DNA from 3 places in the Bradyrhizobium sp. MV1.5 genome. Region 2 is predicted to be linked to each of the others. Evidence: predicted binding sites of a transcription regulator. Region 2 holds the regulator's gene; each other region holds the start of a gene.
The links. The regulator PhoB, encoded in region 2, activates phosphate uptake and scavenging genes when phosphate is short. The targets are predictions, from matches to a motif close to TGTCATNNANCTGTCAT.

Region 1 (9,737 bases), on a different contig from region 2:
CGAAGCGTCCCGAAGGCCGCATTGCGCTGCCATCCGTGGCCGAGGGCTTCTCGCTTGCCCTCGCCAGCGAATACAAGAAGGCCGAGGAGCCGGCGAAGCGCTTTGCCGTCGAAGGCAAGAAGTTCGACATCGGCCATGGCGACGTCGTGATCGCCGCGATCACCTCCTGCACCAACACCTCGAACCCGAGCGTGCTGATCGGCGCCGGTCTTCTGGCGCGCAACGCCGCCGCGAAGGGCCTCAAGGCAAAGCCGTGGGTGAAGACCTCGCTCGCCCCGGGCAGCCAGGTGGTGGCGGCCTATCTCGCCGATTCCGGTCTCCAGGCCGATCTCGACAAGGTCGGCTTCAACCTGGTCGGTTTCGGCTGCACCACCTGCATCGGTAATTCCGGTCCGCTGCCCGAGGAGATCTCGAAGTCGATCAACGACAACGGCATCGTCGCGGCTGCGGTGCTCTCCGGTAACCGCAACTTCGAAGGCCGTGTCTCGCCGGACGTGCAGGCGAACTATCTCGCCTCGCCGCCGCTCGTGGTCGCCCACGCGCTCGCGGGCACCGTCACCAAGAACCTCGCCGTCGAGCCGCTCGGTGAAGGCAAGGACGGCAAGCCGGTGTACCTCAAGGACATCTGGCCGACGACAAAGGAGATCAACGCCTTCATGAAGAAGTTCGTGACCGCGTCGATCTTCAAGAAGAAGTATGCCGACGTGTTCAAGGGCGACACCAACTGGCGCAAGATCAAGACCGTCGAGAGCGAAACCTATCGCTGGAACATGTCTTCGACCTATGTGCAGAACCCGCCCTATTTCGAAGGCATGAAGAAGGAGCCGGAGCCGGTCACCGACATCGTCGAGGCCCGCATCCTCGCCATGTTCGGCGACAAGATCACCACCGACCACATCTCGCCGGCCGGTTCGATCAAGCTCACCTCGCCCGCGGGTAAATATCTCAGCGAGCACCAGGTGCGTCCGGCCGACTTCAACCAGTACGGTACGCGGCGCGGCAACCATGAAGTCATGATGCGCGGCACCTTCGCCAACATCCGCATCAAGAATTTCATGCTGAAGGGCGCCGACGGCAATATTCCGGAAGGCGGTCTCACCAAGCACTGGCCTGACGGTGAGCAGATGTCGATCTACGACGCCGCGATGAAGTACCAGCAGGAGCAGGTGCCGCTGGTGGTGTTCGCCGGCGCCGAATACGGCAACGGCTCGTCGCGCGACTGGGCCGCGAAGGGCACGCGTCTGCTCGGCGTGCGCGCCGTGATCTGCCAGAGCTTCGAGCGCATCCACCGCTCCAATCTGGTCGGCATGGGCGTGCTGCCGCTGACCTTCGAGGACGGCACCTCCTGGTCCTCGCTTGGCCTGAAGGGCGACGAGAAGGTCACGCTGCGTGGTCTCATCGGCGATCTGAAGCCGCGCCAGAAGCTGACCGCCGAGATCGTCTCCGGCGACGGTTCGCTGCAGCGCGTTTCGCTGCTTTGCCGCATCGATACGCTGGACGAGCTCGAATACTATCGCAACGGCGGCATCCTGCATTACGTGCTGCGCAAGCTCGCGGCGTAAGCGCGGATTTGTGAACGGTGGCTCACTTCGAAGTGAGTAGTAGGTTACACGAAGGCGGCCTATCACAAGGCCGCCTTCACGCGTTTGCGGCAGGCTTCAGATGGGCCCGCCCGGCAGAGAACCTCGTCTTGGACGGTTCTTGGACGGACAAATGTGTGAGGCCCGTAAGACTACGGTGACCATCCGGCGGTAAGATTTCCCTCTCACGAGCAATGGTGTGCGGCGTTCGACATGACAACAATGACGGCTTCTCATCTGGTTTCACGCAACGTGATCTCGAGGTGGTCCGGCGCCCTCTGGTCGGGTGCACTTGGTCTCTGTGCGATCGTCGCCGTCATTCGCCCTGCCGAGGCTGATCCCCGCGCCGTTGTCGAATTGTTTACCTCGCAGGGCTGCTCCTCCTGCCCGCCGGCCGACAAGATCATCGGCGATCTCTCCCGCGATCCCTCGATCATCGCGCTGAGCATGCCGATCGACTATTGGGACTATCTCGGCTGGAAGGACACATTGGCCGATTCGCGCTTCTCTGCACGGCAGCGTGCCTATTCACGCATGCGCGGCGACCGCGAAGTCTACACGCCGCAGGTTGTGGTCAACGGCTCCACGCATGTCGTCGGCAGCGACCGCACCGGCATCGAAAGCGCCATCGGCAAAACCGACACGGGCACTGGTGTGATGAGCGTGCCCGTGACGATGTCGCTCGCTGGCAAACAGATCAACGTCTCGGTGGCCGCGAGCAAGGAGCCGACGGCGTCCCACGGCGAGGTCTGGATCTGCTCCATTGCGAAGTCGGTGCCGATCGCGATCAGCCGTGGCGAAAATCGCGGACAGCAGGTCATCTATCACAACGTGGTGCGCAACCTGCTCAAGGTCGGCGACTGGACCGGCCATCCGGAAAGCTGGACGGTGCCGATCGAGAACCTCACGCGCGACGGCGTCGACGGTGCCGTGGTCTATGTCCAGGACGGCAGCCGGGAGAGACCGGGCCCGATGCTGGGCGCGGCGTACACGTCGCTGCACTGATTCCATTCTTTCTTCCTAGGCGTCGTACTCGCTCTCAACCCTCATGGTGAGGAGCGCGCCCTTGCGCGCGTCTCGAACCATGCAGGCCCGGCTGCAGACATCTCAGGCCTCGATCCTTCGAGACACCGCTTCGCGGCTCCTCAGTATGAGGGGAGAGAGTTTGTGCTGAGATGGTGAGATATCCGTCGAGGCAGAAACATCCCGACACGAACAAAACCGACCCAAACAAAAAAGGACCAACTCGCGTTGGCCCTCCTTGTCGTGCGAACAGACCCGATCCTGACGGCCCCGGGGGGCTGGGGGCTGAGGAATCCGGAACCGAAAGGACCGGGTCAACGCACATAGGTCTTTTCGCAATGCAGGGCGGCAGTCGCTTGGCGGAAAAGCGGCGACACTATGATTCCTGCTAACGATCCCGTGACGGTTTGCCGCGACAGAGTTCCACCGTTGCGTGTGGGGCGGATTTGCCCGGATCCAAACTCCGTTTGAGGGCCTTGCGGCGGGGAACAGTTGGCGCGATCATGCAACTGTCATGATCCTTGGTTCCGGGGACGGTCTTCGCGGACGTGGTCATGCTGATGCGACAGGAGGCGGCCTATGAGTCTGTCGGAGGATACCGATCCGAGCGAACAGCGCGCGGCGGCGCGCCCCGCCGCTTCGAATGCGCAGCTGAGCCGCGTGACGTTCAACCGGCTCGAGCTGCACCGTATTTTCAATCTCTACGGCCGGATGGTCGCCGACGGCGAGTGGCGCGACTACGCCATCGACTTCCTCAGGGATCGCGCCGTGTTCTCGGTCTTTCGCCGCGCCTCTGAGGTGCCGATCTATCGTATCGAGAAGGATCCGCGCCTCGCGCGCAAGCAGGGCATGTACAGCGTGATCTCGGCGACGGGCCTGATCCTGCGCCGTGGCCACGAGCTGGAGCGCGTGCTCCTGGTGATCGATCGCAAGCTGGCGGTGGTGTGAGCACCCCCGTCATTCCGGGGCGCGACGAAGTCGCGAACCCGGAATCTCGATATTGTTCGCCCACAACTTCTGGATTCCGGGTTCACGCTGCGCGTGCCCCGGAATGACGGTAGCCTCTACTTCCCCGGCACGCTCTTCGCGCCCTCACCAAGATCCCGCTGCATCATCACGGTGTCCAGCCAGCGGCCGAATTTCAGCCCGACGCTGGGATGCGTGCCGATCATCTTGAAGCCGGCCTTGGTGTGCACGCCGATCGAGCCGGCATTGGCGGAATCGCCGATCACGGCGATCATCTGGCGGAAGCCGCGCGCCTCGCATTCGATGATCAGCCGCTCCAGCAGGAGTGCCCCGATGCCGCGGCGGTGGAAGGATGGATCGAGATAGATCGAGTTCTCGACGGTGAAGCGGTAGGCCGGCCGCGGCCGGTAGGCACCGGCATAGGCGTAGCCGGCGACGCGCCCGTCGAGGATGGCGACGAAATAGGGATAGCCGCCGTCGATCAGCGTGCGGTAGCGGCGCGTCATCTCGGCGAGGTCGGGCGGCTCCAGCTCGAACGTCGCGGTGCCCTCGCGGACGGCCTGCTGGTAGATGGCGGTGATGGCGGGAAGGTCGGCCTCAGTGGTGGGCCTGATATCGGGTGCGGACATGGGGCGAGATTAGAGCCTTCCCGGGACGGCTGGAAGAGGCAACGGTGCTTCCTCATGCTCCGTCATTGCGAGGAGCCCTTGCGACGAAGCAATCCAGAAATGCGCCAGAGGAGGGACTCTGGATTGCTTCGCTTCGCTCGCAATGACGGTGGGTGTTGAGAGGCTCGCCCCAAACAAAAACCCCGGCCTTTCGGCCGGGGCTGGTGTCGTTCACTCTCGCCTCAGCGCTTAGTCGCGCTGGCCGAGGAGCTGCAGGAGCAGCGTGAACAGGTTGATGAAGTTCAGGTACAGCGACAGCGCGCCGGTGATGGCCGCACGCTCTGCGATGTCACCGCCGGCCGAGGCGTAGCCGTAGATGTAGTCGTTCTTCAGCCGCTGGGTATCCCAGGCGGTGAGGCCCGCGAACACCAGCACGCCGACCACCGATACGACGAACTGCAGCACCGAGCTCGCCAGGAACAGGTTCACCAGGCTCGCGATGACGATGCCGATCAGGCCCATGAACAGGAACGAACCCATTCCGCTCATGTCACGCTTGGTGGTGTAGCCGTAGAGGCTGAGCGCGCCGAAGGTCGCCGCGGTGATGAAGAACACCCGCACGATCGAGGTGTGTGTGAACACCAGGAAGATCGAGGACAGCGAGATGCCCATCAGCGCCGCGAACACCCAGAACAGGATCTGGGCCGTCGAGGGAGCGAGACGGTTGATGCCTGCCGAGATCACGAACACCATGGCGAGCGGCGCGAGCATGAACAGCCACTTCAGCGGGCTGACGAACATCGCGTAGCCGAACGGCGTCAGGAACAGCTTGCCGACGCGGACCGCTTCCGGGGTCGGAACGTCAGTCACGGCGGCCATGTAGACGCCGAGCGCGGCAAGGCCGGTGATGGCCAAGCCGATGCTCATGTAGTTGTAGATGCGCAGCATGTAGGCGCGCAGGCCGGCATCGACCGTCGCGGCGTCAACACGCCCGGCGGCCCTGCCGAAAGGAGAAGCGTAGTTACGGTCTAGGTCCGACATGGTCGAATTCCCGTTGGTTGGTCCGGTCCGGCATGAGGGTCGCCATGCCGCCGGTTCGTCAAATTCTATCTCGGATACCGATGTCTGCCGACTAAATTTTGGCTAACAATCGGGACTCCGAACCCACTCGATATGTGGGAAACTAACACATCCGCTGCAACCTTCCACGCGCGGCTGAATGTCGCCCTCGCCCGCAATCCTGGCGAGCAGACGTGGTTAATCGCTGGAATCGTGCGATTTGGCTCCCGCGCAACCGCCCGCTACCATTTGTCACAAATTCCGCAACACCGTGGCGGGCTTTTTGTTCAACGCCAGGAGCGTGCCGGCGAGCCCGAGGCCCACCGTGACGACCAAGGCAGCCGCGACCACGCCGGCGGCGCTGCCGGCCTGCCAGACGAAGGTGAGGGTCATCAGCCGGGTCACGATCATCCAGGCCGCGACGCTGCCGGCGAAAACGCCGAACACCGCGGTGGCGAGCCCGATCAGGAGGTATTCGAGGGCATAGGCGCCGAGCAGCCGCAGCCGGGTCGCGCCCAGGGTCTTGAGGATCACCGCATCGTAGACCCTGTGGCGATGGCCGGCGGCGAGCGCGCCGCCGAGCACCAGGATCGCCGAGATCAGGGTCACCGCGCTGGCGCCGCGGATCGCCAGCGCCAGGTTGGTCACGACCGAGCCGACCGTCTCCATCACCTCGCGCACGCGCACGCTCGTCACCATCGGATAGGCGTCAGCGACCTCCCTGATGATCTTGCCGTCGCCGGCGGCATCGCCGCCGGTTTCCGTCAGCGTCGCGATGTGGGTGTGCGGCGCGCCCTTGAAGGCGTTCGGCGAGAACACGAGGACGAAATTGATGCCGAGGCCCTGCCAGTCGATGGTGCGCAGATTGCTGATCTTGGCGGGGATGTCGCGGCCGAGGATATTGACCACGACCTCGTCGCCGAGCTTGAGGCCTAGGCCGTCCGCGATCTTCTTCTCCATCGAGACCAGCGGCGGGCCGGCATAATCGGCGCTCCACCATTCGCCCTCGACCACCTTGGAGCCTTTCGGCAGCTCGGCGGTATAGGTCAGGCCACGGTCGCTCTGCAGCACCCACTCGGAATCGGTGCTGGGCTTGAGTTCCTCGGCGCGGACGCCACGGGCTCCGACGATCCGCCCGCGCAGCATCGGCACGTCATCGACCTTCGCGCCAGGGGCGATCTGGCGCAGATATGAGTCGAACTGCTCGGCCTGCGTGCTCGGAATGTCGATGAAGAAGAACGACGGGGCGTGCTCGGGCAGCGCCGCCAGGAACTGACGGCGCAGATTGCCGTCGATCTGGGTGATGGTGACGAGCACGGCGAGCCCGAGCCCGAGCGACAGCACGACCGAGGGCGTCAGCGCGCCCGGCCGGTGGATGTTGGCAATCGCAAGCCGCAGCATCGGCCACCGCGTGCGCGGCAGCCGCCGCGCGATCGTCATCAGCAGGGCGGCAATGCCGCGCAGCAGCCCGAACACGATCACGGAGGAGGCCACGAACACCGCCGCGATGCGCTTGTCGAAGGACAGCCCGATCACGACCGCGATGAGCAGCGCGATCACGACGGCCATGAAGACGAGATAGCTCCAGCGTGGCCGATGCCATTCGGAGCTGATGGTGTCGCGGAACAGCGCGGCCACCGGCACGTCGTGCACGCGCCCGAGCGGCCACAGGCCGAAGGCAAGCGCCGTGAGCAGCCCGTAGACGAACGACAGCGCGAGCTCGTCGGCATGCACCGCCGGCACCACCGGCAGCGGCAGCAGCTTGCCGAACAGGCCGACGATCGCGAAGGGCATGGCGGCGCCGAGCGCGAGGCCGATCGCCGAGCCGATTGCGGCGAGCAGGAGAACCTGGGCCAGATAGATACCGAACACGTCGCGCCCCGTGGCGCCGACAGCCTTGAGGGCCGCGATCACCTCGAGCTTGTGGTCGATATGGGCCTTGACGGCATTGGCGACACCGACGCCGCCGACCAGCAGCGCGGCGAGGCCGACCAGCGTCAGGAACTGCGTGAAGCGGTTGATGTTGCGCTCGAGCTGCGGCGAGGCATTGGAGCGGCTGCGGACCTCCCAGCCGGCCTGCGGCGCAGCGTTGCGTGCGTCCGCGATGAAGGCGTCGGTGGCGCGCTCGCTATTGGCGATCTCCGGCAGCTTCACCCGGTAGACCCAGCGCACCAGGCTGCCGGGCTGGACCAGCCCGGTGGCGCGCAGGCCCGCTTCGCTGATCAGGAAGCGCGGGCCGAAGCCGATGCCACCGGCGAGCTTGTCGGGCTCGGCTTCGACGGCGCTGCGGATCTGGAACGTCGCAGCCCCGACGGTGACGCGATCGCCGGTCTTGAGCGACAGCCGCGCCAGCAGCGTCGGATCGGCGGCCGCGCCGAACGCGCCGTCGCGCTCCGCGAGCAGGTCGGACATCGGCAGCGGCGGCGCCAGCGTCAACTGGCCCAGCATCGGATAGGTGTCGTCGACCGCCTTCATCTCGACCAGCGCCAGCTTGCCCTCGGCCGAGCGCGCCATGCCGCGCAGTGTGGCGGCGCTCGAGACGGTGCCGCGCGACCGCAGGAAGGCGACTTCCTCCGGCTTCGCCTCGCGCTGAAACAAGACGAACGACACGTCGCCACCCAGCAGCGTACGGCCCTCGCGGGCGAGGCCGTCGCTCAGGCTGGCCGAGACCGAGCCGACGCCGGCGATGGCCATCACGCCGAGCGCGATGCAGGCGATGAAGACGTAGAAGCCGCGCAGGCCGCCGCGCAATTCGCGCAGCGCGTAGCGCAGCGACAGCGCGACGCCGTTGGGCTTCGTGAACGGTTCAGCAGCGATGCTCATGCCGGTGCCGACTGCGTGTCGATGCGTCCGGAGCGCAGGCGGATCACGCGATCGCAGCGATGCGCGAGCGAGGAATCATGCGTGACCAGCACCAGCGTCATGCCGCGCTCGGCATGCTTGCTGAACAGGAGGTCGACGATCTGTTGGCCCGTGGCTTCGTCGAGATTGCCGGTCGGCTCGTCGGCAACGAGGATCGCGGGATCGGGTGCCAATGCGCGGGCCAGCGCGACCCGCTGCTGCTCGCCGCCGGAGAGCTGGGTCGGATAATGATGCAGACGGTCGCCGAGCCCGACCGATTGCAGCTCCTGCGCCGCGCGCTTGGCGGCGTCGGGATTGCCCGCAAGTTCGAGCGGCACCGCGACGTTCTCCAGCGCCGTCATGGTCGGGATCAAATGGAAGGACTGGAAGACGATGCCGACCTGGCGACCGCGGAAGCGGGCCAGCGCGTCCTCGTCGAGGGCATTGAAAGGCGTGCCGCTGACCACCACCTCTCCGCTATCAGGACGCTCCAGCCCCGCCATCACCATCAGCAGCGTGGATTTGCCCGAGCCTGACGGGCCGATCAGGCCGATCGTCTCGCTCCGGCCCACGCGCAAGCTGATATCCTTGAGGATGTGAACGCGTGCCGCGCCCGTACCCAATGACAGATTGACGTTGGAGATGGCGATGGTGTCGGCCGAACTGTCGGCGAGCGAAGAGGAAGAGATGCGAGTGTCCATGGTCCGGTCATATGGCAACTCCGCACGCGCGGTCGAGAGGCGTTACGGATTGTTCATGCACATAGCCGTGTTGATGTTCGCTTTGATGACGGTCGCAAACCCGGCATGGGCTGAGGCTGCGAAGCCGATCAAGCTGGTGGTTCTCGGCGATTCCTTGAGCGCCGGCCTTGGCCTCCCGGCCCAGGAAGCGTTCCCCACAAAGCTTCAAAAAGCTTTGCAAGACAAAGGCATAGAGGTCGGCATGACCAATGCCGGGGTGTCCGGCGACACCTCCTCGGGGGGCCGTGACCGGCTGGACTGGTCGGTCCCCGACGGAACCGACGGCGTGATCATCGAGCTCGGCGCCAACGATGCGTTGCGCGGCATCGATCCCGATTTGACGCGCACCGCGCTGACCGAGATCGTCCAGCGCCTCGAGGCACGCAAGATCGCGGTGATGCTGTGCGGCATGCTGGCGCCGCCGAATTACGGCGCGGATTACGCCGCGCGCTTCAATTCGATTTATCCGGATCTGGCGAAAAAATTCGGCGTGCCGCTTTATCCGTTTTTTCTCGACGGTGTCGCGGCCGATGCCAAGCTCAACCAGGCCGACGGCATTCATCCGACCGCGGCCGGTGTCGACATCATCGTCAAGAATATCTTGCCTACGGTTGAGGCATTCCTTGGCACCATAGCTGAGCAACGGCGTTGAAAAGCAGGCAACGCTAACCGTAATTCCCAGGGTTTTACCGGGGTGAGGCGCGCGATGCTTCGCAGAGTCACACAACTGCGATAGGAATTAAGGTACCGGTGATTCGTCGCCGGCTCTAAAATTTGGACATGGTCTTTCTGAAGGGATCATGCCCAAGCATCGGGAGTGCGAAACGATGCCGCGTTTGTTCACTGGTCTGGAAATTCCGGCCGAGATTGGCCAGTCGCTTTCCAATTTGCGGGGCGGCCTTCCCGGCGCCCGCTGGATC
Region 2 (9,737 bases):
CAGGGCGGCACGGGCCTCGGATTATCGCTGGTGAAACATATTCTTAACCGTCATCGCGGGCGGCTTTTGATTGAAAGCGTGCCCAGACAGGGCGCCACTTTCACCGCCTGTTTTCCCCAAGGCAAGCCTGCGGCTCTGAGCTAAATTCCAGCAATTTCAGCCGCTTAACACTGTCATCCGACTGTCACCAAACCTTCGTAAAAGCTCAGCTGTCCGCTCCTAAAGGGACGGCACGGGGAGCGCGATCGGGCGCTGATGGCGCTTCGCTCCCCTGTATGGAGACCAGCATGAATTTCCTCAAAACGATCGTTGCTGCTGGCTTGGTTGCCGCATCGACGACGGCGGCCTTTGCTGCCGACATCACGGGTGCCGGTGCGACGTTCCCGTTCCCGATCTATTCCAAATGGGCTGACGCCTACAAGAAGGAGACCGGCAACGGTCTGAACTATCAGTCGATCGGCTCCGGCGGCGGCATCAAGCAGATCCAGGCCAAGACCGTGACCTTCGGCGCCAGCGACGCGCCGCTCAAGGCAGAGCAGCTCGAGAAGGACGGCCTCGTCCAGTGGCCGATGGTGATGGGCGCCATCGTTCCCGTCGTCAACATCGAGGGCGTGAAGCCCGGTGAGATGGTGTTCGACGGCGAGACGCTGGCCAGCATCTATCTCGGCAAGATCACCAAATGGGACGACGCCGCGATCAAGAAGCTGAACCCGAACGTGAAGCTGCCCTCGGAGGCCATCACCGTGGTCCGCCGTTCGGACGGTTCGGGCACCACCTTCAACTTCACCAACTACCTCGCCAAGGCCAGCGCGGACTGGAAGAGCAAGGTCGGTGAGGGTACCGCGGTCGAGTGGCCGGTCGGCGTCGGCGCCAAGGGCAACGAAGGCGTGTCCGGCAACATCAGCCAGACCAAGAACTCGATCGGCTACGTCGAGTACGCCTATGCCAAGCAGAACAAGCTGACCTACACCGGTCTCGTCAACAAGGCCGGCAAGCCGGTGCAGCCCACCGTCGAAGCCTTCCAGGCGGCCGCCTCCAACGCCGACTGGGCCAAGGCTCCCGGCTACTACGTCATCCTGACCGACCAGCCCGGCGAGAAGTCCTGGCCGATCACGGCGGCGACCTTCATCCTCATGCACAAGGACGCCACCGACAAGGCGGCCTCGCAGGAAGCCATCAAGTTCTTCCGCTGGGCCTTCAAGAACGGCGACAAGGCGGCTGAAGAGCTCGACTACATCCCGATGCCGGACCCGGTCGTTCAGCTGATCGAGAAGACCTGGGCTGCCGAAATCAAGAGCTAGGTTCGCGACGCTCGTGCCCCGGATGCGCTGCGCCGCATCCGGGGCACGGACCAACAAAAAACGTATAATATTTTAGTACAGGGGACCGGCGTGGCAGAGATGGCCGTTCAGAGCGATGTAATCGACGACGCCGGACCGTACGACCGCGCCAAGGCCTTGAGCGCGTTCAAGCTCGGCGACGTCACCTTCTACTGGATCACGCGGCTCTCCGCGATCTCGGTGCTTCTGATCCTCGGCGGCATCATCATTTCGCTGATCGTCGGCGCCTTCCCGGCGATGAAGGAATTCGGGGTCTCGTTCCTGTGGACGCAGCGCTGGGCGCCGTCCGCCGATCCGCCGGTGCTCGGCGCGCTCGGGCCGATGTACGGCACGCTCGTCACCTCCTTCATCGCGATGCTGATCGCCATTCCCGTGGGTCTCGGCATTGCGATCTTCCTCACCGAGCTCTGCCCGCAATGGCTGCGCCGCCCGATCGGCATGGCGATCGAGCTGCTCGCCGGCATCCCCTCGATCATCTACGGCATGTGGGGCTTCTTCGTGTTGGGTCCGTTCCTCGCCAACACGTTCCAGCCCTTCATGATCAAGATCTTCGACGGCGTGCCCGTGCTGGGCGCGATCTTCGCGGGTCCCCCGTCCTATCTCAGCCTGTTCAATGCCGCGCTGATCCTCGCCATCATGGTGCTGCCCTTCATCACCTCGATTTCGGTCGACGTGTTCAAGACGGTGCCTCCGGTCCTGAAGGAAGCCGCCTATGGCGTCGGCTGCACCACCTGGGAAGTGGTCCGCAGCGTGGTGATCCCCTACACCCGCGTCGGCGTCATCGGCGGCGTCATGCTGGCGCTGGGCCGTGCGCTCGGCGAGACCATGGCAGTGACCTTCATCATCGGTAACTCGTTCCGGATCTCCTCGTCGATCTTCGCCCCCGGCACCACGATCTCGGCGGCGATCGCATCCGAGTTCGCCGAGAGCGACGGCCTGCACCAGTCCGGCCTGATCCTGCTCGGCCTGCTGCTGTTCGTGCTGACGTTCTTCGTGCTCGCGGCGGCGCGGCTGATGCTGATGCGGCTGGAAAAGAAGGCGGGGAACTAGCGCCATGAACCCGATTTATTCACGCCGCCGCCGCAAGGACATCGTCGTCCGCGGACTCTGCATCGCCGCAACCGCCTTCGGCGTCACCTGGCTCGCGCTGATCCTGATCACGCTGCTCTACAACGGATTGGCGGGACTCAATGTCCAGCTGTTCACCGAGAACACGCCGCCACCGGGATCGAACGAGGGCGGCCTGCTCAACGCCATCGTCGGCTCGCTGATCATGACCGTGATCGGCGTCGGCATCGGCGCGCCGCTCGGAATGTTCGCCGGCACCTACCTCGCCGAATACGGCCGCAACGACAAGCTGACCTCGGTGATCCGCTTCATCAACGACATCCTGCTCTCGGCGCCCTCGATCATCATCGGCCTGTTCATCTACGGCGCGGTGGTGGTGCCGATGCGCGGCTTCTCCGCGATCGCGGGCTCGCTCGCGCTCGCGGTCATCGTGATCCCGGTGGTGCTGCGCACGACCGAGGACATGCTGCTGCTGGTGCCGAACGCGTTGCGCGAGGCGGCCTCGGCGCTCGGCCTGCCGCGTTCGCTGGTGATCAAGCGGATCGCCTATCGTGCTGCCCGATCGGGTCTCATCACCGGCGTGCTGCTCGCGACCGCTCGCGTCGCCGGTGAAACCGCGCCGTTGCTGTTCACCGCGCTGTCGAACCAGTTCTTCAGCCTCGGCCTGAACAAGACGATGGCGAACCTGCCTGTCACCATCAACAACTTCGTGCAGAGCCCCTATGCCTACTGGAAGCAGTTGGCGTGGAGCGGGGCGCTGCTCATCACCCTGACCGTTCTTGCCCTGAATATTGGCGCGCGCATCCTTGGCGCCGAGAGGACCGCAAAATGAGTGATCTTTCATTATCGTCGATGAGCGCGGCCGGGGGTCTGCCGCAGACGGCGGCGCTGCCGGAGGCGCCTCCGAAGGTGACGGTGCGCAACCTGAACTTCTATTACGGCGAGCACCATGCGCTGAAGAACATCAACCTGACGCTCGGCGCCAATCGCGTCACGGCGTTCATCGGTCCGTCGGGCTGCGGCAAGTCGACCCTGCTGCGCATCTTCAACCGGATGTACGACCTCTATCCCGGCCAGCGCGCCACCGGTCAGCTCATGCTCGACCAGACCAATATCCTCGACGGCAAGCTGGACCTCAATCTGCTGCGCGCCCGCGTCGGCATGGTGTTCCAGAAGCCGACGCCGTTCCCGATGACGATCTACGAGAACATCGCGTTCGGCATCCGTCTCTATGAGAAGATCTCGAAGTCCGAGATGGACGGCCGCGTCGAGAAGGCGCTGCGCGGCGGCGCACTGTGGAACGAGGTCAAGGACAAGCTCAACGCCTCCGGCCTGTCGCTCTCCGGCGGCCAGCAGCAGCGCCTCTGCATCGCCCGCACCGTCGCGGTGCGGCCCGAGGTGATCCTGTTCGACGAACCCTGTTCGGCGCTCGACCCGATCTCGACCGCCAAGGTCGAGGAGCTGATCCAGGAGCTGTCCGAGGATTACACGATCGCGATCGTCACCCATAACATGCAGCAGGCGGCGCGCGTCTCCGACAAGACCGCCTTCATGTATCTCGGCGAGCTGATCGAGTTCGACGATACCAGCAAGATCTTCACGTCGCCGACCGACCGGCGCACGCAGGATTACATCACCGGCCGGTTCGGCTAGGAGACGCGACATGGCTTCCGAACATACCGCAAAGGCTTTCGACACCGACCTCCAGGAACTCACCCGCCTGGTTGCGGAGATGGGCGGGATCGCCGAACGCATGATCGTCGAGTCCGTCGACGCACTGATCCGCCGCGACGTCCCGCTCGGGCAGCGCGTCGTCGCAACCGACACCGAGCTCGACGCGCTGCAGAAGCGCATCGAGGAGCGCGCGGTGCTCACCATCGCCCGCCGCCAGCCGATGGCGGTCGATCTGCGCGAGATCGTTGGTGCCATGCGCGTCGCGACCGATCTCGAGCGCATCGGCGACCTCGCCAAGAACATGGGTAAGCGCGTCGCGGCGCTGGAGACGGACTTCCATCCGCTCAAGCTGTTCCGCGGCCTCGAGCACATGACCGACCTCGTGCAGCAGCAGGTCAAGTCGGTGCTGGACGCCTATGCCGCGCATGATCTGCCAGCGGCGATGGCGGTGTGGAAGGGCGACGAGGAAGTCGACGCCATTTGCACCTCGCTGTTCCGCGAGCTCCTCACCTACATGATGGAGGATCCGCGCAACATCTCGTTCTGTATCCATTTGATGTTCTGCGCCAAGAACATCGAGCGGATCGGCGACCACGCCACCAACATCGCCGAGACCGTGTTCTACATGATCGAGGGCCAGGCGATCACCGACAAGCGGCCGAAGGGCGACATGACGACCTTCGCCAACACGGTACCGAACACTTAAGGAGCGACGACCCGATGGGCGCACGCATTATGGTGGTTGAGGACGAGGAAGCCCTGACCGAGCTTCTCCGCTACAACCTCGAAGGCGACGGCTATGACGTCGAGACGGTGATGCGCGGCGACGACGCCGACACCCGTCTCAAGGAGCACATTCCTGATCTGATCGTGCTCGACTGGATGCTGCCGGGCCTGTCAGGCATCGAATTGTGCCGGCGGCTTCGCACCCGTCCCGAGACCAAGCAGCTCCCGATCATCATGCTCACCGCGCGCGGCGAGGAGAGCGAGCGGGTGCGGGGTCTTGCGACCGGCGCCGACGATTACATCGTCAAGCCGTTCTCGGTGCCGGAGCTGCTGGCGCGCGTGAAGGGCCTGCTGCGGCGCGCAAGCCCGGAGCGGCTCGCCACCGTCCTTGCTTTTGGCGACATCGAGCTCGACCGCGACAAGCGCCGCGTGGCGCGCTCGGGCCGGCCGATCGATCTCGGTCCGACCGAATATCGCCTGCTGGAGTTCTTCCTGGAGCACCCGGGGCGGGTGTTCTCGCGCGAGCAACTGCTCGACAGCGTCTGGGGCCGCGACATCTATATCGACGAGCGCACCGTCGACGTGCATATCGGCCGCCTGCGCAAGCTGCTCAATCTCGGCCGCGAGCAGGACCCGATCCGCACCGTCCGCGGCGCCGGCTACGCGCTGGATGATCGCTTCGCGAAGGCGGAGCAGGTGTAGGGTTGCAGGCTTGTTTGCTGGCGAGCTGTCCCCGAATTCTCCGACGTCGTCCCGGACAAGCGAGCGAAGCGAGCGCCGATCCGGGACCCATAACCACCGAACGTGGTTTGGCGAAGACTCGGAGTGACCCCTTCCGCGCAACAACTGCGTGCTCGGAGTATGGGTCCTGGCTTTCGCCAGGACGACACTCCAATTGAACTGTCTTCGCGCGACGACTTGCCGTGATTAGCGCGGACCCGGCTTCACCGGTGCGCGGCGCCGATCCGACGCCGGCTGGTACGCGACGCGCGAGTGCTGGGCGCAATAGGGCAGGCCGGACAGCGCCCTTCCACCGCAGAAGAAGAAGTCCGGGCTGGAGGGATCGCCGACCGGCCAGTGGCAGGTCGCCTCGTTCAATTCCAGCAGCGACAGCCGCTGGCTCATTGGCACCACGTTGTCGTAGGTGACCGGATCCGGCTCCGCCTCGACCTCAAACGCCTGCGCCAGCGCGGTGTTGCCGCGCGAGATCGGGCGGCTCACCCGCATCATGTGCTGCGCGGGGCGCGCCTTGCGCGGCCGGGGCGCTGCCGATGATGGGCTCTTGGCGCGGCCCGAAAGGCCGAGCCTGTGCACTTTGCCGATCACGGCATTGCGGGTCACATTGCCGAGCTCCGCCGCGATCTGGCTGGCCGAAAGTCCGGCCTCCCAGAGCTTTTTCAGCTGCTCGACGCGATCATCGGACCAGGTCAAAACCGTCATTGCACCCTTTCCCTCGCTGCGCGCCAGCCATCCTGGGGCCTCGCAGCGAATGCCTAAGCCTTCAAAAACCCGTGCCGCCAGAATCCCTTAAGGCTCGCCGGGCGCGTCTTGAACGCCCGAACGTTTACGCCGGTACATAAGGACTTAAAGATCAGAACCACTGCACGAGATGTCGTATCTGACAATCCAAACGCTACAATATGGCGTGACTCCCGCGCAAGAGTCCGCCGACTCGCTTCCACATGTTCCGTGGCTAAATCCCGCAAAATCGGCACCGCAAGACTACGGATTCAGCGTTTCGCGAGGCTTTCCGGGCGGCATTGACACCCGTTTCACCAGGCCTAAGATAGTCGTGCGTGCCGCCCTCAAGAGGCGGCACGTTTCGTTTTCCGGGCCGGTCGATGGTGCGTTGCGCAATGCACGCTCACGCCGTCCGCAACATTCAAGTGACCGTCATGACTAACAGCGCAGCGCCGCATTTGCTCCCCGTTTTCGCCAGGTCCGACCTCGGTTTCGAGCGTGGCGAAGGCTGCTGGCTGATCGCGACCAATGGCGAGCGCTATCTGGATTTCACCTCAGGGGTGGCGGTGAATGCACTCGGCCATGCCCATCCGGCGCTGGTCGCGGCGTTGCAGGAGCAGGCCACGAAGCTCTGGCACATGTCGAACCTGTTCCAGAGCCCGGACGGCGAAAAGCTCGCCGCGCGCCTGTGCAATGAAAGTTTCGCGGACTTCGTGTTCTTCTGCAATTCCGGCGCCGAAGCGCTGGAATGCGTGATCAAGGTCGTGCGCCGCTATCACGCGGCAAAGGGCCATCCAGACCGCTATCGCATGATCACCTTCGAAGGCGCCTTCCACGGCCGCACGCTGGCGACGCTGGCCGCGACGGGTTCGGCAAAATATCTCGAAGGTTTCGGCCCTCCGATGGAGGGCTTCGACCAGGTTGCGCATGGCGATCTCGACGCGGTGAAAAAGGCGATCGGTCCGCAGACCGCCGGCATCCTGATCGAGCCGATCCAGGGCGAAGGCGGTGTGCGTTCGGCAACGCCCGCCTTCTTGAGGGCGTTGCGCCAGCTCTGCGACGAGAAGGGTTTGTTGCTCGCCTTCGACGAGGTGCAGACCGGCATGGGCCGCACCGGCGATCTGTTCGCGTACCGCCGCCTTGGCGTCGAACCCGACGTGATGTCGCTGGCCAAGGCGCTCGGTGGCGGCTTTCCGATCGGCGCCTGCCTTGCGACCGCGGAAGCGGCGTCCGGCATGACGCCGGGCTCGCACGGCTCGACCTTCGGCGGCAATCCGCTCGCGATCGCCGCTGCGAACGCCGTGCTCGACGTCATGCTCAAGCCCGGATTCTTCGACCACGTGCAGAGGATGTCGCTGCTGCTGAAGCAGAAGCTCGCCTCCGTGATCGACCGTCATAGCGATGTCGTCAGCGAAGTGCGCGGCGAGGGCCTCCTGATCGGCATCAAGGCCGTGGTGCCTTCCGGCGATCTCGTTGCCGCCTTGCGCGACCAAAAGCTGCTCACCGTCGGTGCCGGCGACAATGTCGTGCGTTTCCTGCCGCCTTTGATCGTCACCGAAGCCGAGATCGAGGACAGCGTCGGGCGGCTCGAGCGCGCCTGCACCGCGTTGTCCGGCAACAAGCGGGCGGCAAGCTGATGAGCAAGTCGCCCGATAAAGCACCCAAGAAAACACCGAAGCACTTTCTCGATATCAACGAGCTGCCGCTGTCGGAGCTCAAGCGCATGCTGGCCGCGTCCTCCGCGATGAAGGCGAAGCAGAAGGCGCATCAGCCGGTCAGGCCGCTCGAAGGCAAGACCCTGGCGATGATCTTCGAGCGCCCCTCGACGCGGACGCGGGTGTCTTTCGATGTCGCCATGCGCCAGCTCGGCGGCGAGCCCATCATGCTCACCGGCGCCGAGATGCAGCTCGGTCGCGGCGAGACCATCGCCGACACCGCGCGCGTGCTGTCGCGCTACGTCGATGCCATCATGATCCGCATCCTCAATCACGATGCGCTGCTGGAGCTCGCTGCGAACGCTACCGTCCCCGTCATCAACGGCCTGACGCGGCGCTCGCATCCCTGCCAGGTGATGGCGGACCTCATGACCTACGAGGAACATCGCGGCCCGATCGAGGGCAAGACCGTGGCCTGGACCGGCGACGACAATAACGTGCTCGCCTCCTGGGCGCACGCCGCCGAGCGCTTCAAGTTCCAGCTCAATGTCGCGACGCCTCCGGAGCTCGCGCCGAAAAAAGCGATGCGCGACTTCATCAAGGCGACCGGCGCGCCGATCATGCTCGGCACGGATGCCGAAGCCGCCGTGCGCGGCGCCGATTGTGTCGTGACCGACACCTGGGTGTCGATGGGCGACAAGGAAGGCGAGCACCGCCATAACGTGCTCAAGCCCTATCAGGTCAATGCCCAGCTGATGTCGCTGGCCAAGCCCGATGCGCTGTTCATGCACTGCCTGCCCGCCCATCGCGGCGAGGAGGTCACCGACGAGGTGATCGACGGTCCGCAATCCGTCGTGTTCGACGAGGCCGAAAACCGCCTGCACGCGCAGAAGGGCATTCTGGCCTGGTGCTTCGACGAGGTGAAGTGATCTCGCTGGAATCCCGGCGGCCACCTCACATATGATCGTCGTCCCGGACAAGCGCAGCTTCTGGCAACGCGTAGCGTTGTCCAGAACGGAGCGCCGATCCGGGACCCATAACCACAGGAAGTCGTTTGGCGAGGATTCGGAGTTGTCATCTCGCGCAGTAGCGTAATCCTGTGGTTATGGGTCCCGGATCTGCGGCTAGCGCTTGTCCGGGACGACACCGAGGTTGAGGTTGCTTCGTACAGTTCCCCAACCCCCCTTCCAATTCCGCCTTCCGACCCCAGATAAGCGCCATGGTTTCCCAATCCCCTGACATGAAAACCGGGCCCGAAGGCCCGGTTCGCGCGCCATCCGCGGTTCCGATCGATGACGCCGTGCTGCCCTACGAGGTCGACGCGCTCGACGTGCGCGGTCGGCTGGTGCGGCTTGGTTCGGCGCTCGACGAGATCCTGACCAAGCACGATTATCCCGCGCCGGTCGGCAAGCTGCTCGGCGAGGCCATCGTGCTGACTACGCTGCTCGGCTCCTCGCTGAAATTCGAGGGCCGCTTCATCCTCCAGGCGCAGACCGACGGTCCGGTGTCGTTCCTGGTCGTGGACTACCAGGCGCCGGATCGCCTGCGCGCCTATGCGCGCTACGACGCCGCGCGCCTCGGCGAAGTCCAGGATTCCGGCAAGACTTCCGGCGCGCTGCTGGGCCACGGTCATCTCGCCATGACCATCGACCAGGGCCCCGACATGAGCCGCTACCAGGGCCTGGTCGCGCTCGACGGCGGCAGCCTCGAAGACGCCGCTCACGAATATTTCCTGCGCTCCGAGCAGATCCCGACCCGCGTGCGCCTCGCCGTCGGCGAGGAATGGCGTTCGAATGACGGCGGCAAGCATCGC
Region 3 (9,737 bases), on a different contig from region 2:
TCCCGTCCCCACGTGGCGGCGAGGTACCCTAACGATATGGCGGTGGCAAGGCAAAGCGAGCCCGATCAAGGCGTTAACCACCCGGGACAGCCCGGAGAGACCGCCTCCTCGGGTCAGGTCCCCAACAGCTCCCGCAGCTGCCGCTTCAGCACCTTGCCATTGGCATTGCGCGGCAAGGGCTCCGCGGTGATCACCATGGTCTCCGGGACTTTGTAGTCGGACAGCCGCTCCGCGCACCAGGCCCGCAAGGACTCGCTATCCACCGGTGCGCGCGCCACCACCACGGCGTGAACGCGCTCGCCCAGCACCGGACACGCCTTGGCGACGATCGCGCTCTCGACCACGGCCGGGTGGCCGGCCAGCACGGATTCGACCTCGGCCGAATAGATCTTCAGGCCACCGCGATTGATCATGTCCTTCTGCCGGTCGAACACCCGGACAAATCCCTCCGCGTCGACCGAGCCGAGATCGCCGGAATGCCAGAACCCGCTGGTGAAGCTTTCGGCCGTGGCTTTTGGATTGTTCCAATAGCCCTTGATGACGGAGGCACTCTGGATCCAGAGCTCCCCGATTTCCCCAGGCGGCAGCTCGCGTCCGTCCGCGTCCATCGCCAGGATGCGCGCACCCGGACACGGCAGGCCGACGCTGTCGATATGGCTTGCCGTCAAGCTGCCCGGCATGATCGTGGACGGCGATGTCGTCTCGGTCGCGCCGTAGCAGTTCGCCAGCTCGAGGCCGGGAATGATCGCCTTGAGCTTCTCGATGGTGGCAACCGGCATTGGTGCGCCGCCAAAGCCGCCGATGCGCCAGCTCGATAGATCGTAACTCTCGAAATCCGGCTGGAGCAGGCAGAGATTGTACATCGCCGGCACCATCACCGTGTAGGTGACGCGCTCGCGCGCGGCGAGCTTGAGATATTCGCCGGCCTTGAACTCCGGCATGATGATCAGCGCGCCACCGCAGCAGATCATCGTGGTGATGTTGGCGACGACACCGGTGACGTGGCCGAGCGGCACCGCCGCGATCGAGCGGTCGGCCGCCGTCAATTGCAGGCAGGACACGAAGATCATCGAGGAATGGACGATGTTGCAATGGGCCAGCATCGCACCCTTCGGCTTGCCTGTCGTGCCCGAGGTGTAGAGGATCATGGCGGTGTCCTCCTCGCTCGTCTCGACCGGTGTCGAGGCCGGTGCGTTGTCTGCCAGCACAGCGAAACGCGACAAAGCCGGATCGTCGTCGACAGCGATGCGGTGGACCAGTTCGGGCACATCCGGCAGCCGTTCCGCGAGCGCCGCCTCGAAAATCAATATCTTTGCGCCGCAGTCGGCGAGCACATAGGCGATTTCCGGCTTCTGCTGCCGCGTGCTGAGCAGCACCGTGACGAGCCCCTCATGCGCGGCAGCAAACAGCAGCAGCGGGAATTCGACCCGGTTGCCGAGCAGGATCGCGACACGATCGCCGCGCTGCAATCCGAGCTTGCGAAATCCCGCCGCGATCCGCGCAGCCTGCTCCGCGGCCTGCCGCCAGCTGAGCCGGACCTGGCCTGAGATCAGCGCTTCGCCGTCGGGATTGCGGGCGCAGGCGTCCGCAATCATCGCCCACAGGCTCGACGGCCGATCGCAAAATGCCGGCACGACCCGATCGCCGAAGCGCGCCTCGAACCGCATGGGCGGGATCTGAGAATGCGACCAGTCCATCGGAATGCCTTGGCTTGTTGCTCTCGTTATCTTCCGCGCATGGGCATGCCGTCTTGTCTTGTGCTGATCGGCTAGCCGCCCATCACGGGAACGCCGATGACGACGGGATGGAACGCAAACGCCAGCGCCAGATAAGCGACGATTCCAACCACGACCGCGATCAGATCGTTGGTGACGCCGCCGACCGGAATCGGCGGACCGCCACCATCAGTCCGACGCTTCAGCGTAATGCGATCATACACCGCCCAGCCCAGGAACGAGCCGAACAGGATGATGGAGCCGAGATCGCCATTGGCCAGAAGATGCGCCGCCGCCCACAGCTTGATGCCGGCCAGCATCGGATGTTTCAGCGTCGCATAGATGCGGCCGCGCAGATAGGACGCAACCACCAGGATGACCGCGGGCAGCATCAGTGCGAGCGTGATGTGCTTCAGCGCCTTCGGTGGATACCAGACGTCGATCCAGCCCGTCGCGCGATAATGCGCGAAGCCCCAGATGATCAACGCGAGCCCCGCGAGCGAGGCAAGCGAATAGAGGATTTTGTAGGTCCCCTCGCCCAGTCTCGCGATGGCCTGCGCGCGCGCCTCGCGTTTCGTCGTGAACACATGCGCCGCAAAAAACAGCGCAAGCCCCAGGATCATAACCAGCAGACCCACGAGATTCTCTCCTCAACCAGCGCCCCAGCCCATGGCCTATCATCGATTGGCCGCGGGTCGCAACTCTCACCCCTCATGGTGAGGAGGCGCGAAGCGCCGTCAGCGGACGATGCTTCGCATCGCCGCGAGAACCATGCAGGCCCGGCTGCTGCAACAGCGCGGCCTGCATCCTTCGAGACGCGCGTAAGAACGCGCTCCTCAGGATGAGGGGATAGAGATGTCCCGGCTGTTATTTTCCCAAGGTCCGATTGTCGACATACCGGATCGCGATCGGCCGCCCGGCGAGGGCACCGCCAAGACCCCCGGTGAATTTCAGCGGCAGGCAGGCGTTCAACGATGAATTGATCGCATTGAGATAGGTGGTTCTCGTCTCGGGGGGCACGCCCGCGGTCGCAAAGGTCAGGCGCGGCGGGCCGATCAGGCCGCCCGACTTGTTGAAGCTGAAGCGCACGGCGATCTGCATGCCCGCGCGGGCATTGTCCGTTGGCGGCGACCAGCAAGTGCGCAGCTCGGCGAAGAGATCGCCGATCGTATCGAGATCGTGATCCGGCTTTTGATATTTGGCGCGATCCGCCTCTGACGGTACGCTTTGGATCGTGAGCTGGAGGTTCTGGCCGTAGGGATAGTCGATCTCGGGAATGCAGGGACCAGGCTCGAGCGGGCTGCAATAGGACGGCGTGCAGGGCCTTCCATCGAGGACGCTGCACGGCTCGTGCGAAAACGGAATGGGGTTGATTTGCCGGGGCCGCGCGTCCGTGGCGATCGTCGAGATCGCCAGCAGGAGGAAAACAAGGATGCCGCGCCACATGACCAGAACGTGGCATCGCCGGAGAAGCCGTCAAGCCCGCAAGCGTTCACATGCTCGCGCGTACACGCGGTGTCGTCGTCCGGCTCGACCGGACGATCCAGTATCCCAGAGGCGATTGTGATTGAGCCGAGAGGCTGCGGCGTACTGGATGCCCCGCCTGCGCGGGCATGACCGCGGTGGGGCGGAACGCCCCTACCCCTTCTTCTTGACGTCCTTGACGTTGGTGAACTCGATGCCCTCGGCCCGTTCCCTGGTGTAGCCGAGATAGAACTCGTTCCGCGCCAGATAGACGGGATCGCCGTCGACATCGTCGGCGATGCTGGAGGTGTTGGCCGCGATGAAGGTGTCGAGCTTCTTGCGGTCGTCCGACGAGACCCAGCGCGCGAGCTGGAACTCGCTGACCTCGAATTCGACCGGCAGGGAATATTCCGCATCCAGCCGCGCCTTGAGCACGTCGAGCTGGAGCGCGCCGACGACGCCGACCAGCGCGGGCGCGCCGTCGCGCGGGCGGAACACCTGCACAACACCCTCTTCCGACATCTGCTGAAGCGCTTCCTTCAGCTTCTTCGCCTTCATCGCATCCGTAAGACGTACGCGGCGGACGATTTCCGGCGCAAAGCTCGGCACGCCAACGAAGTTGAAATCCTCACCGTCGGTCAGCGTATCGCCGATGCGCAGCGTGCCGTGGTTGGGAATGCCGACGACGTCGCCGGCGTAGGCCTCGTCCGCAACCGAACGGTCCTGCGCGAAGAAGAATTGCGGGCTGGACAGCGGCATGCTCTTGCCGGTGCGCACGAGCTTCGCCTTCATGCCGCGGCTCAGCTTGCCGGAGCAGAGGCGAGCGAAGGCGATGCGGTCACGGTGGTTGGGATCCATGTTGGCCTGGATCTTGAACACGAAGGCGCTCATGCGCGGGTCGGTGGCTTCGACCTTGCGCTGGTCGCTCTCCTGCGCGCGCGGCTCGGGCGCGAACTTGCCGAGTCCTTGCAGCAGGTCGCCGACGCCGAAATTGCGCAACGCGCTGCCGAAATAAACCGGCGTCAGATGGCCCTCGCGAAACGCTTCGAGTTCGAACGGTTTTGAAGCTGCGGTGACGAGCTCGAGCTCGTCCTTCACCGCCGACACGTCGAGATTGGCGTTGAGCTTGCCGAGCTCGGCGATCTCGATCTGCTGCGCCGCGCCGGTCTTGGCGCCGCCGCCTTCGAGCAGGCGCACGCCGCCATTGACGACGTCATAGGTGCCGAGGAACTCGCGGCCGCGGCCGACAGGCCAGGTCATTGGCGTGGTATCGAGCGCCAGCGTCTTCTCGATCTCGTCCAGAAGCTCGAAGACGTCGCGGCTCTCGCGGTCCATCTTGTTGATGAAGGTGATGATCGGGATGTCGCGAAGACGACACACCTCGAACAGCTTTCGGGTGCGCGCCTCGATGCCCTTGGCAGCGTCGATCACCATGACGGCGGAATCGACCGCCGTGAGCGTGCGATAGGTATCTTCCGAAAAGTCTTCGTGGCCCGGCGTGTCCAGAAGGTTGAACACCAGCCCCTCGAACTCGAAGGTCATGACCGAGGTCACGACCGAGATGCCGCGCTCGCGCTCGATCTTCATCCAGTCCGAACGCGTGTTGCGCCGCTCGCCCTTGGCCTTGACTTGGCCGGCCAGATTGATGGCGCCACCGAACAGCAGCAGCTTTTCGGTCAGCGTGGTCTTGCCGGCGTCCGGATGCGAGATGATCGCAAAGGTACGCCGCCGCGACACTTCAGCGGCAAGCGAGGAACGGGCCGTCGATTCGGCTGTGGTGGCGATGTCGGACATTGCGGCAGCGTTTGGCAGGGAAAATGAGCCTGATCAAGCCTCATCTGGTGATTGCGGAGCCTTCCGGCCAGTCCCATATCCGGCCTGGGATCAGGTTGGGAGGGACGGCCTTCCCTTCCCATCAGCACACCAGTCGCGGGGACGCCCCTGCCTTGAATGGAGGGTCGTCATGGCCTGGAGCATCCTGTTTGTCGCCGGTCTGCTGGAGGTCTCATGGGCGATCGGCCTCAAATATACCGAGGGGTTCAGCAAGCTCGTTCCGTCGGTCCTCACGCTTGGCGCCATGGCCGGCAGCATCATCCTGCTCGGGCTCGCCCTCAAATCGCTGCCGATTGGAACCGCTTATGCAGTCTGGACCGGCATCGGCGCGGTCGGTACCGCGACGCTCGGCATCATCCTGTTCGGCGAGCCGGCCACCGCGTTCCGCCTCGCCAGCATCGGGCTGATCGTCGCCGGGATCGTCGGGCTGAAGCTGGTTACCTGAGGAAGATCTTGACCGCCCACCAGGAGAGCGCGGCGACGATGGCCGAGGCCGGCATCGTGATCACCCAGGCATAGACGATCGAGCTGGCGACGTTCCAGCGCACCGCCGAGAGGCGCCGGGCGGCGCCGACACCGACGATGGCGCCGGTGATGGTGTGGGTGGTCGAGACGGGAACGCCGAGGAAGGTCGCCATGAACAGGGTCGCGGCACCGCCGGTCTCGGCGCAAAAGCCTTGCATCGGGGTCAGCTTGGTGATGCGCAGGCCCATGGTGCGGACGATGCGCCAGCCGCCCATCAAGGTCCCCATCGCCATCGCGGCCTGGCACGAGAGCACCACCCAGAAGGGGACGAAGAATTCGCCGCCGAGCTGGCCCTGCGAATAGAGCAGCACGGCGATGATGCCCATGGTCTTCTGGGCGTCGTTGCCGCCATGGCCGAGCGAATAGAGCGAGGCGGAGGCGAATTGCAGGATTCGGAAGGCGCGATCCACGGCAAAGGGCGTGGAGCGCACCGAAGCCCAGGAGACGATCGCAACCAGCACCATCGCGAGCAGGAAGCCGACCAGCGGAGACAGCACGATGGCGATCACCGTCTTGGACAATCCGCTCCAGACCGCCGCCGAAAGGCCGGCTTTGGCCACACCGGCACCAAACAAGCCGCCGATCAACGCGTGAGACGAGGACGATGGGATCCCGAGCGCCCATGTCACCAGGTTCCAGACGATGGCGCCGACGAGCGCCGCGAAGATCACCTGGGCATCCACGATCGCGGGATCGATGATGCCGGTGCCGATGGTCTGGGCGACGTGCAGCCCGAACACCATGAAGGCGACAAAATTGAAGAACGCGGCCCAGAACACCGCGTATTGCGGCCGCAGCACGCGGGTCGAGACGATGGTCGCGATCGAATTGGCGGCGTCGTGCAGGCCGTTCAGGAAGTCGAACAGCAGCGCGACGGCGATCAATCCGACCAGGACGGGAAGACCCAACGCAACATCCACGGCGTGGCCCCTGCCCTAAACTTGCTCGATGACGATGCTGTTGATCTCGTTCGCGACGTCGTCGAAGCGGTCGGCGACTTTCTCGAGATGGTCGTAGATCTCTGCGCCGACGATGAAATCCATCGCGTTGCCGTCGCGATGCTTGAGGAACAGTTCCTTCAGCCCGATATCATGGAGATCGTCGACGCGGCCTTCCAGCTTGCCCAGCTCTTCCGTGATCGCGGTCAGCATGGCCACGTTCTGGCCGATCTTCTGCATCAACGGCAGCGCACGACCGACCAGATTGGCGCATTCGATCAGGAGCCCGCCGATCTCCCGCATCGGCGGCTCGAAGCTGCGGACCTCGAACAGCATCACGGCCTTGGCGGTCTGTTGCATCTGGTCGATGGCGTCGTCCATCGAGGTGATCAGGTTCTTGATGTCGCCGCGGTCGAACGGGGTGATGAAGGTGCGGCGCACCGCGGTCAGCACCTCACGGGTGATGTTGTCCGCATCGTTCTCGAACTGGTTGACGCGCTGGCAATAGACCGGCGTCTCCTCGCCCCCGTTGAGCATGCTCTGGAGCGCGATCGAGCCCTGGATCACGGTCTGGGCGTGGCGGTCGAACAGGTCGAAGAACCGTTCTTCCTTGGGCAAGAAAGCGCGAAACAATCGCATCATGGGGGAGAGACTACCGGTTGGATGATGGCCTGGCCCGAGCGGGCCGTCATAAAACTGTCATAGACCATTTTCGATCCACGCGCGTGCCACCTCACGCCCGTGGAGCCGGATCATCCACCGCTTTCGCGCGTCAACACATCTTCCATTATATCAACGGCTTACAGCGACCGCCGGAAGTAATGCGCGATTTCGCCGATGACGCCGCGGCGGAAGGTGAGCACGCAGATCACGAAGATCGAGCCCTGGATCACGGTCACCCACTGGCCGAACCCCGCCAGATATTGCTGCATGGCGATGATCACGAAGGCGCCGACCACGGGACCGAACACGGTTCCGAGTCCGCCGACCAGCGTCATCAGCACGACTTCGCCCGACATCGACCAGTGCACGTCGGTGAGCGAGGCATTCTGCGCCACGAAGACTTTCAGCGCACCGGCAAAGCCGGCCAGCGTGCCCGACAGGACGAACGCCAGGAATTTGTACTGATCGGTGCGGTAACCCAGCGAGATCGCGCGCGGCTCGTTCTCGCGGATCGCCTTGAGGACTTCGCCGAACGGTGAGTTGATGATGCGGAAGATCAGCAGGAAGCCGGCGAGGAAGCCGACCAGCACCACATAGTAGAGCACGGTCGGCTTGGTTAGATCGAAGACGCCGAACATGCGTCCCTGCGGGATGCCCTGGATGCCGTCTTCACCATGGGTGAACGGCGCCTGGAGGTAGATGAAGTACAAAAGCTGCGACAGCGCCAGCGTGATCATCGAGAAATAGATGCCCTGGCGGCGGATCGAGATATAGCCCGTGATGAGCGAGAGCACGAAGGCACCGGCGACGCCGACGAGGATGCCGAGTTCGGGCGGCAGCGCCCAGACCTTCAGCGCATGCGCGCTGCAATAGCCGGCCGTGCCTAAGAACATCGCATGACCGAAGGACAGCAGACCGCCATAGCCGATCAGCAGGTTGAAGGCGCAGGCGAGCAGCGCGAAGCACAGCGCCTGCATTACGAAGAACGGGTAGACTCCCGTGAATGGCACCGAAGCCAGCAGCAGCGCCATCACCACGAACACGATCATCTCATCGCGGATCGAGCGCGGGGTTACCGGCAGCGTGTCGTCCGTCAAGGCTGTCATATCAGGCCGCCCTTCCCGTCAATCCCGTTGGCTTCACCAAGAGGACCAGCACCATCAGCACGAACACGACGGTGTTGGAGGCCTCGGGGTAGAAATATTTGGTCATGCCCTCGATCACACCGAGCGCAAAGCCGGTGATGATGGAGCCCATGATCGATCCCATGCCGCCGATCACGACCACCGCGAACACCACGATGATCAGGTCGGCGCCCATCAGCGGCCGCACCTGGTTGATCGGCGCCGACAGCACGCCAGCAAGCGCGGCCAGGCCGACACCGAGGCCGTAGGTCAGCGTGATCATGCGCGGCACGTTGACGCCGAAGGCGCGCACCAGCGTCGGGTTTTCAGTGGCGGCACGCAAATAGGCGCCGAGCCGCGTCTTCTCGATCAGGAACCAGGTCGCGATGCAGACTACCAGCGAGAAGATGACGACCCAGCCGCGATAGATGGGCAGGAACATGAAGCCGAGATTCATACCGCCCTTGAGCTGGTCCGGAATGGCGTAAGGCATGCCAGAGGAGCCGAAATAGTTCTGGAACACGCCCTGCACGATCAGCGCAATGCCGAAGGTCAGGAGCAGGCCGTAAAGATGATCGAGCCCCGTCAGCCATTGCAGCATGGTCCGTTCGAGGATCATGCCGAAGATGCCGACGATGATCGGGGCAAGCAGCAACGCCCACCAGTAGTTGATGCCGCCGATGTTCAGCAGGAAGTAGGCGACGAACGCGCCCATCATGTAGAGCGCACCGTGGGCGAAATTGATGATGTTGAGCATGCCGAAGATCACGGCAAGCCCGAGACTGAGCAGCGCGTAGAACGAGCCGTTGATCAGTCCCACCAGTAGCTGAGCGTAAAGAGCCTGCATCGATCCCGCACCCGATCCCTTCGGCGTTCCCTGAAAGTCGCCCGCAAGCCTGATGGCCTGCGGGCGGTTATCTTACTTCTTCAACAGCGCGCACTTGCTCTCGGACAGCGGCGTGAAGGCCTGGTCGCCCGGCACCGTGCCGACCAGCTTGTAGAAGTCCCACGGTCCCTTGGACTCGGAGGGCTTCTTCACCTCGAACAGATAGGCATTGTGGATGGTGCGGCCGTTGGGCTGGATCTCGCCCTTGCCGAACAGATCGTCTTCCGTCGGCATCGACTTCATCTTCTCGACGACCTTGGCGCCGTCATGCGGGTTGCCGCCGAGCGCTTCCAGTGCCTTGAAATAGTGACGCACGCCCGCATAGACGCCGGCCTGCACCATGGTGGGCGGCGCGTTGTTCTTCATCTTCTCGGCAAAGCGCTTCGAGAACGCCCGGGTCTGGTCGTTCATGTCCCAGTAGAAGGTCTCGGTGAAGTTGAGGCCCTGAGCGGTCTCGAGCCCGATCGCCTTGACGTCGGTGAGGAACAGCAGCAGCGCCGCGAGCTTCTGGCCGCCCTTGACGATGCCGAACTCGGCCGCCTGCTTAATCGTGTTGGTGGTGTCGCCGCCGGCATTGGCAAGGCCGATG

Region 1: the regulator PhoB is predicted to act here: its motif matches at 3,103-3,119, upstream of AC0L2J_RS32090 (DUF2794 domain-containing protein).
Region 3: the regulator PhoB is predicted to act here: its motif matches at 7,162-7,178, upstream of AC0L2J_RS02970 (DUF47 domain-containing protein).

What each region holds. Positions count from the first base shown of each region.
Region 1 is NZ_JBVVPL010000059.1:24,292-34,028, reverse strand. It holds gene acnA (aconitate hydratase AcnA) at 1-1,562, shown strand, start outside; gene AC0L2J_RS32095 (DUF1223 domain-containing protein) at 1,794-2,585, shown strand; gene AC0L2J_RS32090 (DUF2794 domain-containing protein) at 3,183-3,551, shown strand; gene AC0L2J_RS32085 (GNAT family N-acetyltransferase) at 3,668-4,198, opposite strand; gene AC0L2J_RS32080 (Bax inhibitor-1/YccA family protein) at 4,427-5,218, opposite strand; gene AC0L2J_RS32075 (ABC transporter permease) at 5,489-8,059, opposite strand; gene AC0L2J_RS32070 (ABC transporter ATP-binding protein) at 8,056-8,778, opposite strand; gene AC0L2J_RS32065 (arylesterase) at 8,834-9,469, shown strand; gene thpR (RNA 2',3'-cyclic phosphodiesterase) at 9,645-9,737, shown strand, end outside.
Region 2 is NZ_JBVVPL010000026.1:49,750-59,486, reverse strand. It holds gene AC0L2J_RS23050 (ATP-binding protein) at 1-144, shown strand, start outside; gene pstS (phosphate ABC transporter substrate-binding protein PstS) at 288-1,301, shown strand; gene pstC (phosphate ABC transporter permease subunit PstC) at 1,401-2,390, shown strand; gene pstA (phosphate ABC transporter permease PstA) at 2,395-3,240, shown strand; gene pstB (phosphate ABC transporter ATP-binding protein PstB) at 3,237-4,061, shown strand; gene phoU (phosphate signaling complex protein PhoU) at 4,072-4,788, shown strand; gene phoB (phosphate regulon transcriptional regulator PhoB) at 4,803-5,510, shown strand; gene AC0L2J_RS23015 (GcrA family cell cycle regulator) at 5,736-6,248, opposite strand; gene AC0L2J_RS23010 (aspartate aminotransferase family protein) at 6,704-7,906, shown strand; gene argF (ornithine carbamoyltransferase) at 7,906-8,853, shown strand; gene AC0L2J_RS23000 (Hsp33 family molecular chaperone) at 9,144-9,737, shown strand, end outside.
Region 3 is NZ_JBVVPL010000002.1:188,474-198,210, forward strand. It holds gene AC0L2J_RS02940 (class I adenylate-forming enzyme family protein) at 114-1,697, opposite strand; gene AC0L2J_RS02945 (NnrU family protein) at 1,769-2,353, opposite strand; gene AC0L2J_RS02950 (hypothetical protein) at 2,583-3,161, opposite strand; gene AC0L2J_RS02955 (peptide chain release factor 3) at 3,354-4,973, opposite strand; gene sugE (quaternary ammonium compound efflux SMR transporter SugE) at 5,143-5,457, shown strand; gene AC0L2J_RS02965 (inorganic phosphate transporter) at 5,450-6,457, opposite strand; gene AC0L2J_RS02970 (DUF47 domain-containing protein) at 6,473-7,117, opposite strand; gene AC0L2J_RS02975 (branched-chain amino acid ABC transporter permease) at 7,276-8,244, opposite strand; gene AC0L2J_RS02980 (branched-chain amino acid ABC transporter permease) at 8,246-9,109, opposite strand; gene AC0L2J_RS02985 (ABC transporter substrate-binding protein) at 9,182-9,737, opposite strand, start outside.